3 regions of the Planococcus massiliensis genome follow, and region 1 is predicted to be linked to each of the others. Evidence: riboswitches for the same ligand, from Rfam matches in the RefSeq annotation. Region 1 holds a riboswitch; each other region holds the start of a gene.

Evidence for each region. Region 1 has a riboswitch for S-adenosylmethionine ahead of BN1080_RS01835 (cyclase family protein). Riboswitches for the same ligand answer to the same signal wherever they lie in the genome.
Region 2: it holds a riboswitch for S-adenosylmethionine, as region 1 does, so the genes downstream of both, BN1080_RS05255 (aminotransferase class I/II-fold pyridoxal phosphate-dependent enzyme) here and BN1080_RS01835 (cyclase family protein) in region 1, are expected to answer to the same signal.
Region 3: it holds a riboswitch for S-adenosylmethionine, as region 1 does, so the genes downstream of both, BN1080_RS14200 (bifunctional homocysteine S-methyltransferase/methylenetetrahydrofolate reductase) here and BN1080_RS01835 (cyclase family protein) in region 1, are expected to answer to the same signal.

The regions. Positions count from the first base shown of each region.
Region 1 is NZ_CCXS01000001.1:361,098-365,671, forward strand. Features, by position in the region: gene BN1080_RS01825 (ABC transporter ATP-binding protein) at 1-933, shown strand; gene BN1080_RS01830 (ABC transporter permease) at 926-2,137, shown strand; SAM riboswitch class I at 2,208-2,309, shown strand; gene BN1080_RS01835 (cyclase family protein) at 2,405-3,151, shown strand; gene BN1080_RS01840 (hypothetical protein) at 3,287-3,631, shown strand; gene BN1080_RS01845 (hypothetical protein) at 3,690-3,923, shown strand; gene BN1080_RS01850 (hypothetical protein) at 3,991-4,437, opposite strand.
Region 2 is NZ_CCXS01000001.1:1,090,697-1,095,270, reverse strand. Features, by position in the region: gene BN1080_RS05275 (STAS domain-containing protein) at 1-27, opposite strand, end outside; gene BN1080_RS05270 (cobalamin B12-binding domain-containing protein) at 5-658, opposite strand; gene BN1080_RS05265 (hypothetical protein) at 663-1,034, opposite strand; gene BN1080_RS05260 (antibiotic biosynthesis monooxygenase family protein) at 1,031-1,336, opposite strand; SAM riboswitch class I at 1,546-1,651, shown strand; gene BN1080_RS05255 (aminotransferase class I/II-fold pyridoxal phosphate-dependent enzyme) at 1,756-2,931, shown strand; gene BN1080_RS05250 (NADP-dependent malic enzyme) at 3,001-4,242, opposite strand; gene BN1080_RS05245 (3-hydroxybutyrate dehydrogenase) at 4,381-4,574, opposite strand, start outside.
Region 3 is NZ_CCXS01000001.1:2,863,111-2,867,684, forward strand. Features, by position in the region: gene metH (methionine synthase) at 1-828, opposite strand, end outside; gene BN1080_RS14200 (bifunctional homocysteine S-methyltransferase/methylenetetrahydrofolate reductase) at 809-2,668, opposite strand; SAM riboswitch class I at 2,741-2,845, opposite strand; gene BN1080_RS14205 (hypothetical protein) at 3,034-3,459, shown strand; gene BN1080_RS14210 (YehS family protein) at 3,653-4,171, opposite strand; gene BN1080_RS14215 (hypothetical protein) at 4,334-4,552, opposite strand.

The DNA.
Region 1 (4,574 bases):
ATGGAGACGATGCTCGCCGTAGAAGGTTTAGGCAAATCATTCAAAGACAAACAGATCATCCGAAACATCTCATTTGAAGTGAAAAAAGGGGAAATCATGGCGCTGCTCGGACCGAACGGGGCCGGCAAATCGACGACGATCCGCAACATCATGGGCATCATGTACCCGGACGCGGGGTCAATCACATTCCACAACAGCAAAAATAAAGAAATCCCGCGCAATAAAATCGGCTATTTGCCGGAAGAGCGCGGTCTTTATAAAAACGTCAACGTCATGGACATCCTCCTGTATCTCGCAGAGTTGAAAGACTATCCGAAAAACCGCGCAAAAGAACGCGCACTCGAGTATTTAAAAAAGTTCGGGCTTGAAGGAAAAGACAAAGTCGCCGTGGAAGAACTGTCAAAAGGGATGGGCCAGAAAGTGCAGTTTATCGCATCGATTCTCCATGAACCGGAGCTTCTGATCCTCGATGAGCCGTTTTCAGGGCTTGACCCGGTCAGCCAGGAGCTGTTCAAGGAAGAGATTCGCTCGCTCGCTGAAGGAGGCACAGCAATTCTCTTGTCTTCGCACCAGATGAATCTGGTCGAAGAAATGGCTGACCGTCTGTTTTTAATCCATCGTGGAACGAAAGTAATCTACGGGACGCTCAGCGAAGTGAAAAGGGAATACGCCAATTTCAAATGCACGATCAACGGCGTGAACAGCCGGAGCCTGCTCGAAGGCTTGCCGGAAGTGGAGCGGGTCGAACAGAACGGGGAAATCGCGGTGCTGTATCTGTCACGGAATGTACAGCCGGCCGTCTGGCTGAAGAATCTGCCGGCGGAACTAGACATCCAAGAACTGTCGATCGACCGCATCTCGCTGCACGAAATCTTCATCGACATCGCCACTGACAAGAATCTTTTGAAGGAAGCGGGTGAAGCACATGCGTAACACGATGAAAGTCGCCAAATGGGAAATCAAACGCAATATGAAAAGCAAATCGTTCATCATCGGCTTGTTTCTGACACCAATCATTTTCCTGGCCTTCTTCTTGCTGCCGGACCTGTTCCGTTCAGACGACGAACCGGCCGCAACGAAAGTCTACGTCAACGACGAGCTTGGAGTCTACGAACAATTGGAAGCCGCTGCAGCTTCAACCGAATGGCAGCTGGAAGAAACGCAAATCGCCGAATCGGAAGCGGAAGCGGCGCTTGAAGCAGAAGAAGAAGATGCCGCATACGTCTTTATCAACGAACAGTCGGTTGAAAACGGCAAAGTCACGGTCTATACAAACGAAGAGACCGATTCCGGTTTCATGGAGGAAGTCCAAGTGCTGAGCGGTCCGCTGCAGATGATGCAGATCGAACAGCTTGGATTGACGCCGGAAGAAGCGGGAATGGTCGCGCAGGGCATCGTCTTTGAAGACGCTTCCGTTGAAGCGGAAGAAGGCGGACTGTTCAGCGAAGGGATGCTCGAACGAATCATTCCAGGCGCTTTCGCCGCTGTCGTCATGCTGTCGATCGTCTTCACGGGTATGGCGATTTTCCAAAGCGCGTCTCAGGAGAAGAAAGACAAAATCGCCGAAATCATCTTGTCGTCTTTGACGCCGGCTGATTTGATGCAAGGCAAGATCATTGGCTATTTCGTCCTCGGCATTATCCAGCTGATCGTCTATATCACGATCATCCTGCCGGTGCTGCTGTGGAAAATTGATATGCCAATCATGGAATACTTGCTCGTGCCGGAACTGGCCGTCTTGCTGTTGATTGCAGTGCTCGGCTATCTCTTGTATGCTGCACTGTTTGTCGGCATCGGCGCCACCATGGCCGACATCTCGACCGCCGGAAACTTCCAGGGCCTTGTCATGATGCTGCCGTTCAGTCCGTTCCTGTTCATCGGTCCGGTATTCAGCGACCCGAGCGGATTCTGGGCACAGCTCGGAAGCTACATCCCGTTCACATCACCGGGAGTCTTGATCTTGCGCCTATCGCTCCTTGAAGAATGGCCATGGGTGGAAATCGGCATCGCTGTCGCCATTCTTGCCATCAGTGTCTGGGTCTTCATGAAGCTTGCCGGAAAAGTTTTCAAGACCGGAATTCTCATGTACGGCAAGAACGCAACACCGGGCGAAATCTGGAAATGGATTCGCGCTTAAAAAGAATTCGAAATAGATTGACTTTTCACTTGGCCGATTGTAGGATTATGGATAACTAATTGAATATACTTTCTTATCAAGAGAGGTGGAGGGATTTGGCCCTATGAAGCCTCAGCAACAGACTGCAAAGTACTGTGCTAATTCCAAAAGCGTTCAAGCTTGAAGATAAGAAGAGAACTTTGACCTTCATCTGCCAAACCCTCTTCTTAATCCAGGAAGAGGGTTTTTAGTTGCCCTCTATCCACAAACCCCAAGGAGGAATCTACCATGCCCATCAAAACACTCGAAACGATCGAAGCCATCAATTTGCTGAAACAGAAGACCTGGGTCGACTTGACTCACGCGTTCGGACCCGACTCGCCACATTTCTCAGCATTTGAAGATGCAAAATTCGATACGCTTTTCAATCACGACGACGGCTTCTTTGCCCAGCGCTTTACATTTCCCGGGCAATACGGAACGCATCTTGATGCACCAATCCATTTTGTCCGCGATGCCCGCTATCTTCACGAACTGGGGCTGAAGGAACTCGTTCTTCCACTCGTCGTCATCGACAAATCGAAAGAAGCAGAAGCAGACCCTGACTATACGTTAGGGGTTGATGGCATTGAAGCGTTCGAAGCCGAACACGGCAAAATCGAAGCCGACACGTTCGTCGCGCTGCGCACGGATTGGAGCAAACGCTGGCCGGACAAGGAAGCCTTCGACAATAAAGACGAAGAAGGCAATAGCCATGCACCCGGCTGGTCCGTTGACGCATTGAAATTCCTTTTTGAACAACGGGGCGTACGGGCAGTCGGCCATGAAACCTTCGACACTGACTCCGCCATCGACTATCGCAAAAACGGTGCTTTACTCGGAGAATATTATGTACTTGACCAAGACACGTATCAAGTCGAGCTGCTCGCGAATCTCGACCAGCTGCCGGCGAAAGGGGCCGTAATTTTCAATATCGTCCCGAAAGCAGACAAAGCTTCCGGCTTTCCGGTGCGTTCGTTTGCAATCTTGCCGTAAGAAATAGAATCTTTGACAACAGACAGTGTATCCATGCTGTCTGTTTTTGAATCTGGACAAATGAAAGCGCTCTTACATCTTCTAATGTTTTCAATTATAATAAGATTATTCTGAAACATAGGAGGGGTTTCATAGATGAATCCGAGTGAGACTTGGCAGTACATTTTAACGAAGGCAAACAGCAGGTCATTTGAAATCCCTACAACGCCGCAAAATAAACGAATACCTAAATGGTTTTCTGTATCAAGAAATGCTGATTACATTATAGTCGCTAATGCCAAAACAAATACGCCGAGTGTAAGTCTGAAGAATGAAAGACGTATTACTTTCGGTGATTTTGAATCGATCTTCGATTATTATGAAATCCGAAAAAATGGAGCAAAAGGAATCAGCAAAGAAGTAGCTGCAAAATCCATGAATTCTGCCTATATCTTTGCATTGATTGATGATGCATATAAAACAGCTGCGATTTCAATTTGATTTTTTAGCTGGACAAAAATGTTTCCATATTCCATAACAAACGAAAAGGGGTGACGGGATGGGAAACAAGAGCCATGGTTTAAAGCACGGCTGGACATTCATTGCACACAAATCCTATAAGATTTTTTCAAACGCCAATGCCTATGTCGTCATTGACTACGAGAACGACATCGTCCTCCAGTTTGCTGTCACAGATGCCGACCTGGAAATCATCACCGCCAACTGGGGCCTTAACTTTAAAATTATACTGGGATTCAAGACGATTAAGATTTTGGATTTCCCGGAAGAGTGATTCGAGTGAAAATAAAATTTGTATGAAAACGCCTGACACATTGCTGTCAGGCGTTTCTTTTTGGATGTTAGTCATAAATCGACAGTTTCCCGGCATACTGCGCGCTTCCGCGGTCGGTCCGGAGGTTCACTTCGATTAAGTAATCGCCCGTTGTATCAGGCAAAGTAAATGCCAGATCTTCGACTTCAACCGCTGTTTCTTCGCCGCCATGCCACAAACGGACACTTAAACTTTGAAAATCAAAATCGCCGTGATCAAAGAGCAGATCCACCGTTTCGCCCGCCGCAAAGCGCATTTCCGGCTGCTTAGCGGCAAACGCCGAGAAGTCCTCCACTTCTTTATCGATCCGTTTATTTTCCGGCCCCAGCCAATCGATGTTCGCTTCCGCGAGTTTATCCCATTCGACAGGCGCACTGCTAGAAAGAGTGATGCCTGGCGGCGTAAAATCGTAGTTCTCTCCGATGCAGCCGGCCAAACAAATGAGCAGCATCAGGCAAATTGCCAATCGTTTCATCTCGCACCCCGATTCTTCACGTTCTTCTTGCTAATCTAGACCGCTTCCTTCGCGTAAAGGTTTCCATTCGCGGGATCAAGCGGGCAGGGATGGAGAGAGAAACTAAAATTTCGGCTAACAAATTACGCTAAACGACA
Region 2 (4,574 bases), 730 kb from region 1:
GTCATCATATTGAAATTCTGTATTCATCGTCCGGCTCCTCTCCCGTTTTGATCCAGTGTTCCAGTTGCTCAAGGTCTTTCACTAAAATGGCGCCTTCCTCAATCAGGATGCGGCTGCTTTCAAAGGCAGCGGCCCGCCCTCCGACGATGATTGCAGGAGCATGCGCCAATTCTTTAAATTTATTTATATACGCTTTTAAAGTTGGCATGCGATAAACGAGCGCTGCCGATAAAGCGATGGCGTCCGGCTGCCACCGATTAGCAGCTTCCATTGCGTGGTCAAGCGGCATATTGGGCCCTAAATAATTGACGGACCAATCGTGTTCCCGAAAAAGGCTTGAGACCATTTTCAATCCGATGTAATGCTCTTCCCCTTCCGGTCCCAGCACCATAACTTTTCGTTTTGCAGCGTGTTCTTCTTCTCTGCGTTTATCTATGACCGAAACGACAAAATCACAAATAGCTGTCGCAAGGTGTTCGTCTGCCACTGAAATTGCATTGGTTTCCCATAACTCGCCAATATGGTACATGGCGGGCGTTAATAGCTGATCAAAAAGTTTTTTCCGATTATGGCTGTCGAGAAATTGCTGGACTTGCTTCAGCGCTTCCCGGTCATTGCCCTGCAAAAAAAGTTCTGCCAGTTCGGTTGGTTGAATCATCTGATCAACCTCCCTTCTTCAAATTGCTGCCTTTCAATAAATCATTTGCTTCTTGAAGGCATTGCTGCATAAATTCTTTTTCTTTCTGTTCAGCTTCTGCTTCAATGAAGCCTATAAGTCTCTCAAAGTTATCTATGATCAAATCGGCTCCGACATTCCGGCTCGTTAATACCTTTTCCAGCCATATCGTGTAATCCAAAAACACTTGTTTATCGTTTAAATCATACGCTGTTTCCAAATGGTCAAGATGATGCAGATTGTCTTTTTCCGTATGTTCAAATCCACGCTCACCGAAACGATCCCATAAAAATGGGTAGGCTTCATAGATTTGATTGGCTGTGCTTTTGGCGATTTGCTTCTTTAACGCTTGATTCATTCTGCTACCACCTCATACTGATGCACTTTCGGTACAATTCCGGCCAGCGCTTTGTCGGGGTAATGCTTTTCGAGATCATGGATTTCCTTGAATTCGCTGCTTCTTACCCATTCCATATAAGCCTCTTTCGAATGCCATTCCAGATGGACAGTCAGTTCATTGCGCTTCTTTGTATTCTGGATCAGCCGGAAAGAATGGAATCCCGGCGCTTTATCGACCCGTCTCGAACGTTTTCGGTAAATATCAATGAGGTCCTGAGTCTTCTCTTCAGGCACCACAACAGTGGACGTCACAATATACATCAGATTACCCCTTTGAATTAAAGTGTTGATATCCATTATAGCCTTTCGTCTTTCGAATTAAAAGGAATCCCCTATTTGCGGTTAAAGCATTAGGATATTAACGTTTCCCCTTTTTATTAAAAGAATATTTTAATAATTTTCCTTGCAGTTTCTGTCAAGATGGTTTAAGCTTGAAGACATCGCAGCATCCATAACTTCATATTATGTATTTCTTATCAAGAGAGACGGAGGGATTTGGCCCTTTGATGTCTCAGCAACCAGCCTGAAGAAGGCCACGGTGCTAATTCCAAAAGGCTTCGGCCTTAAAGATGAGAAGAACGCGTTCCTTATGAAACGGAGCTTTCTTCTTGCTGAAGAAAGCTCCATTTTTCGATTCACGAATAGGAGCCGTTCTTTACAACTAATAGGAGGTTTTTATGATGACCAACCACTTAGAGACTCGTTTTATCCATTCAACCGGCGTAGACAAAGAAACAGGGGCGGTCAATGTCCCTATTTATTTGTCTTCCACTTATCATCAGCCCAATATTGATGAGTTCGGACCATTCGACTACAGCCGATCCGGCAATCCGACGCGCCAAAAGTTAGAGGAAACCATTGCAAAACTTGAAAATGGCACCCGCGGGTTTGCCTTTTCTTCGGGCATGGCCGCCATCTCCTCTGCTTTCATGCTCCTATCTGCGGGAGACCACGTCCTTGTTTCGGAAGACGTTTACGGCGGAACTTACCGTTTCGTCACAGAAGTCCTGAACAAATTCAATATCGACTACACATTTGTCAATATGACCGATCTCAGTGAGATGGCTTCGGCTATCCGCGAAAACACAAAGGTCATCTATATCGAAACGCCTTCAAACCCGGTGATGAACATCACCGATATTGAAATTGCGGCTAAACTTGCCAAAGCAAACGATTGTTTAACTTTTGTTGATAATACATTCATGACGCCTCTTTATCAAAACCCGCTTGATCTTGGAGCAGACATCGTTTTGCATAGTGCTACAAAATTCCTTTCTGGCCACAGCGACATCATTGCCGGGCTTGCCGTGACAAAGGATGAAGAACTCGGCAGCCGGCTCGCTTTTATCCAGAACACATTCGGTTCGATTTTAGGGGCGCAAGATTCCTATTCACTCCTTCAAGGCATCAAAACACTTGGAGCCCGTATGAAACAGTCTTCCGCATCAGCCCGCATCATTGCTGATTATTTGCATAGCCACCCCGTTGTTGAAGAAGTCTATTATCCAGGATTCCGATTCCATCCAGGGAATCCGATTCATGAGCGACAAGCACGTGGGGCTGGCGCGGTTTTGTCTTTGCGGCTTGCCGATAAAGCGGCTGCTAAAGTTTTTGTCGATAGTTTGCAAATCCCGGTTTTCGCGGTATCGCTCGGAGCCGTTGAAACGATTCTGTCGTATCCAGCCACCATGTCTCATGCCGCTATGCCCCAAAAACAGCGTGAGCAGCGCGGCATTACCGACGGCTTGCTGCGATTGTCCGTTGGGTTGGAATATACGGATGACTTGCTTGAAGATCTCGAGCAAGCATTGAAAAAAGTCCATCAAACCAGTCCACAAGCCATATTCTCTAAATAAATGCTGCCCAAATCAAAAAAGCCGTCCATCTTCTAAAAGGTGAACGGCTTTCTTCTATATTATATATGGTTACTCTTTTACGATAACCGCTGTGAAGTCATCAGCACTTTCAGCATCAAGATTCGGACAAGTGGAATAGTTTGCTACCCCTGTTTCAATTGCCGCCTGGGCTACCGCTTTGGCAACTGCTTCAGCCACGCGCAGATCGAAGGGAGCCGGAATGACATAGTCCTCCCGGAGTTCATGCTCTCCAATCAAATCGGCTATAGCTTCCACTGCAGCGATTTTCATTGCATCATTGATTCCACTGGCTTGCACGTCCAGCGCTCCTCTGAATATGCCCGGAAAAGCTAATACATTATTCACTTGGTTCGGAAAATCTGAACGCCCCGTGCCGATTACTTTGGCTCCTGCCCGCTTAGCTTCATGGGGCAAGATTTCCGGGTTTGGATTGGCCATTGCAAAAATGATGGGATCTTCTGCCATCTCCCTCACCATTTCTTCGGTTAACGCGCCTTCTGCAGAAACTCCAATAAAGACGTCCGCACCGATAATGACTTCGTGGAGCAATCCTTCCTTGCGCTCATAGTTGGTCATCTCCGCTACTTCTTCTTTAAAAGGATTCATTCCATAAGCTCGGCCTTTGAAAATCGCACCTTTTGTATCGCACATCATCACATTCGTAAAACCGAATTTACTCAAAAGCTTGACCACAGCAATCCCCGCAGCGCCTGCTCCGTTCACAACGACTTTCGTGTCGGCAATTTCTTTGCCGACCAATTTTAGCGCATTGACCAGGCCAGCTAAAGTAACAATGGCGGTTCCATGCTGGTCGTCATGGAATACAGGAATATTCATCTCTTCTTTTAAACGCTGTTCCACGATAAAGCAAGCCGGTGCTGAGATATCCTCTAAATTCACACCACCAAATCCGGGTTCCAATAGCTTCACGGTCTGGATAATGGTTTCGGCATCTGTTGTTCCAAGGCAAATCGGAAAAGCATCCACTCCGGCAAACTCTTTAAAAAGCACGGCTTTTCCTTCCATGACAGGCAAGGCAGCTTTCGGACCAATATTTCCAAGTCCGAGTACAGCAGTGCCGTCTGTGACAACGGCGACTGTATTGCCTTTCATCGTGTAGTCGTAGACTTTGGCCGGATCCTGCGCAATTTCCTTGCACGGTTCAGCCACTCCTGGAGAATAAGCGAGGCTTAAATCGCGTCCATTTTCTACTGCCACTTTTGACCGGACTTCCAACTTCCCTTTATGCTGCAGATGCAATTGCAAAGAGTCATTTCTCAGATTCGACATCGCTTCATCTCCTTCAATACATAATGGTTCATTATAGAGGGATTTCGAAAAATTAAAAGACTTTTTCATAATATTCGGACTTTTGACTGATGGGTTAAAGAAAGGAAGCGCTTTCTCTTATCGCTTCCTTCCTATTTTTTATTGTGCGGTATAGCCGCCATCCAAAATAATAGCTTGCCCCGTCATTCCTTTAGCAGAATCACTTGCCAGATAGAGGGCTAAATCGGTAATTTCTTTAACATCAAGCAAACGCTTTTGCGGCACTAGTGGATAAAGCACTTCTTCCAACACTTGCTCAAGCTCAATATTCCGTGTTTTTGCTAAATCTGCAA
Region 3 (4,574 bases), 2.5 Mb from region 1:
GCGCAGCTTTTTCGACAACGATTCCGGCGTTTCGTGGTAATGCCCTTCTTCATCCGGCAAACCGGCGTTCGGATAGCAGCTGACATAGCCGTCCGACAGTTCTGCCAGCGAACGGATGTGGTCCGTCATAAATTCCGGACCCGTCGCACAGTTCAAGCCGACCGACAGCGGTTTGACGTGTTCAATGGAAATGTAGAACGCTTCAATGCTTTGCCCGGCAAGCGTCGTTCCCATCGGTTCGATCGTACCGGAAACCATGATCGGCAATTCAACGCCCGTTTCTTTAAATGCCTGCTTGATGCCGATCGTCGCCGCTTTCACATTCAGCATATCCTGGCTCGTCTCCAGCAAAATCAAATCGGCGCCGCCTTCAACTAAGGCTTTCGCCTGCACGTAGAAGTTCTCTTTCAGTTCATCGAATGTGATGCCGCCTGTCACCGATAAGGTTTTCGTTGTCGGCCCAATCGCTCCGGCGACAAACCGAGGCCATTCCGGCGTCGCGAATTTCGCTGCACTCTTCTTCGCAATTTCAACGGCACGCCGGTTGATGTCCGCCGCATTTTTGCCCAATCCGTATTCATCCAGCACGACCGGCGTTCCGCCGAACGTATTCGTACAGAGAATATCCGCGCCAGCTTGCAAATACGCATCGTGGACGCCTTCGATAACTTCCGGCTTTACGATGTTCAAGTATTCATTGCAGCCGTCGAACTCTTCTCCCCCGAAATCTTCCGGAGACAAGTCGGCGTTTTGGATCATCGTCCCCATGGCTCCGTCAATGATCAAAATTCTTTTTTCTAGCTGTTCTTCAATTCGCTGTTTGGACATGGCTGTGATCGCTCTCTTTCTGTTGATCTAATTTCCGAATGTAATGGATCAGTTCAATTGACATATCATAGCGGAAAAACGGCGTGATCACATAGATTCCGTTAAACAAGTCAGCCGCTGTGTCAATCAGTTCTTTTGCAATTTGGATGCCTTCCGCGGTTGCCCGTTCCTTATCCTCGCCGCATGCCCGCATCCGCTCAAGCGCTTCTTCCGACAGTTTGATGCCCGGCACTTCATTATGCAGGAATTCGGCGCTTCGGATGCTCGTCAGCGGCATGACGCCAAGGAAAACCGGCGTTTCCAAATGCTTCGTCGCTTTGTGGATTTCGATGATTTTCTCTTTCGTATAAACCGGCTGTGAAATAAAATAATCCGCTCCGCTTTCAATTTTCTTTTCAAGCCGAGCAACTGCCCGGTCGAGCACACGCACATTCGGATTGAATGCCGCTGCTACTGAAAAGCTCGCTTTCTTTTGCAGTGGCTTTCCTGAAAAAGAAATTCCATCGTTGAGCTTTTTGATCAATTGAATCAATTCCAGGCTGGAAACATCATAGACACTTGTCGCTCCTGGGAAATCCCCGACCTTCGTCGGGTCTCCTGTTATTGCCAGGATATCACGGATGCCCAGTGCATCCAATCCCATCAAATGCGATTGCAGTCCGATCAAATTCCGGTCGCGGCACGTAATGTGTGCAAGCGGCCGAATCTGTTCCTGATGCTTCAAGATCGAACCCATCGCAAGGTTGCTGACCCGCGGCGATGCCAGTGAATTATCCGCCATGGTGACAGCGTCGACGCCCGCTGCATTCAACGCTTTTGAGCCTTCCAAAAACTTTGTCGTGTCGAGATGCTTCGGCGTATCGAGCTCTACGATGATCGTCCGTTCCGTCTTCGCTTTTTCATGGAGCGGCACTTCATTGGATAATTCCGCTTCCCGGATGACAATCGGCTTTTTCGTTTCCACTTCTTTTACCGTAATCGGCTCCAAATGGCCAATCTGCTTTTTCAACGCTTCAATATGCTTCGGTGTCGTGCCGCAGCAGCCGCCGATCAAGCGCGCCCCTTCTTCTCTTAAGAGCAAACCGGCGCGTCCGAAATAATCGGCTTCCGATTCGTAGACGACGCGGCCATTCTCCAAATCCAATAAACTCGCATTCGGGTAAGCCGAAAGAAAAGCTTTTTTCGGCAATTCCACTCCTTCAAGGGCCTGAATGGTATGGTGAGGGCCTAAGCGGCAATTCACGCCGACAATATCGGCGCCCAGACCTTCGAGTTGATGGAGGGCCTCATTCAGCGCCATGCCGTTCTGCAGAATTCCCGGTTCATGCATCGATACTTGCGCAATCAGCGGAACATCTGTCCGTTTCCGCAAATGCGTAACGGTCGCTGCCAATTCTTCAAAGTCATAATACGTCTCAAGCAATAGCGCATCCGGATTCCCGGCAAGCAAATAACCGGATTGCTGGTCCACCATCGCGATGATTTCATCGAGCGCTGCATCGCTCCGCCGAATGCCCCGGATGCCGCCAATCGTCCCGAAGACAAATTGGCCGCCTGGTGCAGCCGCCCGTTTCGCAATTTCAATCGCCGCTTCGTTGATTTCCTTCACTTGATGTTCCAGCCCGTAGCGCGCAAGCTTCAATGCGTTGCCGCCGTAAGTGTTCGTCTGAATGATATCCGCACCTGCCTGGATGTATTCTTCGTGGATCTTTTCAATAATGTCCGGCCGCTGCAAATTCAATTCCTCGTTGCAGTATTCGATCCCGTATGAATACAAAAGCGTTCCCATTGCCCCGTCTGCCGTCAGAATCCTCGTTTTTAATTCCTCTAATAATCCCATATTCTCTGCCTCCTATATATAGAAAAAAAGCCCTCCATGAAAAAGAAGGCTTTATGAGTTCACACTCGTTCCTTTTCATCTCTCAGGCAATCGCTTGCCTGCTGGATTTAGCACCTGACCTTTCGGCTGGTTGCTGAAGCGTCATAGGGCCAGTCCCTCGACTTCTCTCGATAAGAATTCACGTTATTCAATTTTGGCTTTTTATAAGGGTAACTGGTTCAGGATGGAAAATCAAGGCGCTTTGACAGAAATAAACGAACTTTCTGTTAAGAAAGACATTTACCGTCCCGGTTTCTCTCCGTTCCCCTTTTCGCACATTTCCGCTATCATGGGAATCAATCACCGCTTTTAGGAGGAATTTCTGAATGTCTGAAAAATACCTGCTTGACGTCAACGATCCGCGCAATTATTTCGTGTTGCTCGAGAACCGCCTCTTTCCTTCGATTGCTAAAGATCCAAACGCCTTAGTGGAAGGCGCCGAACAGCAAATGGCGAAAAGTGCTGGCCCGCTTGCCATCTATGAACGCGTCGGCGTGCTCACTGCTGACATCGACTACACCATTCCGTCGAGTTTTCATCCGGCAAGCGAAACCCGTTACCAAAATTTCCTGTTCCGCTATACCGACAACTCTGTGGCGTTCATCGAATCTGAAGAAACGCTTTCCTACCCGACGACGGAAGCGCTTTTTGCAGCCGGCAACGACTTGCTGAAACAGAAAAAAGCAGCGTCGCCAAAAGAAGATTTTATGGTGCTCAGCGCCAAACTGCTCGCCACCTATCCGTGGCAATAAAAACTGGACAGCAACAGGCTGTCCAGTTTTTTTGCTTTCGAGCGGGAAGCCATTTTCGTTTATGCCCAACTTTTTCTGAAATACGCTCGACTTTCGTTCGAATACTCCCAACTTCACCCCGAATACTCCCAACTCTCCAATTCCCATCCTCTAAATCAAAAATCCGCCTCCAATTAAAGAAGCGGACCACGAGTCATTTTCTATATTTGATTGCCAAGCCTTTTAGGAAATTGCGGGCATAGCGGTCGCCGCAGACGCTGTAATTCTTGTGGCCTTGCTTTCGCAAGATGCCGCTCATTTCGCTTTTCGACACGGTGACCCCAGCAAGTGCAAGCAATTCCAGCATATCTTCACTCGTCAGCTGCAAGGCGATTTTCACTTTCTTCAACAATAAGTTGTTTGCCGGTTCGTTGCTCATCGGCGGTGTGGCTGGCTGCCCCGGTTTCGGCTCCTGGCGTCCCCGCTTGAAGATGATCAACCCGTTCAAGAAAGATTCCAGCATCCGGTTGTCAACGCGAATATGGTCTTCGTTTTCCGGTGCATCCCAGACGCTGTCCATGTCATCGTCTTCGCTTTCCGGCGTCTTCGTCAACACTTTCAGTACATCCTCTTTCGACAGCTCAATGCCGCCTTCCTTGAAAATCTTTACCATATCATTATTTTTAATATCAAGTGCGTAGCGCAGCCTAATCAGAATATCGTTATTGTCCATCAGTCACCCTCCATTGTCCGTTCTCATTCATCTAAGAAAGCAATTGGCACCCTTCACTTGACTCGCGCGTCGCCGCAACGGATACCGTGAGTTCGCTTTTCTATTCCTTACTTTATCAAAAACCAAAACGCCTTTTCCAGTATTGGAAAAGGCGCCTCTTTTTTATGCTTCGCCGCGCGGCGCTTTCGGCGGTTGGCACGTATCGCATTTGCGCTGATTGCTTTTGTTGAACTTCGTAAAAGTTTTTTCAAAGTTATTGCCGCAAGAACATTTGAACAGCAGCTTCTGTGAAAATCCGTGGTATTCCGTTGACAGCAATTTGCTGTCCGAGTTCTTCTCTGTAAATTCTCTTATTTTATCGATTGTCCATCGTTTGTTCATTTTGTACACCTCTATTGTTTAT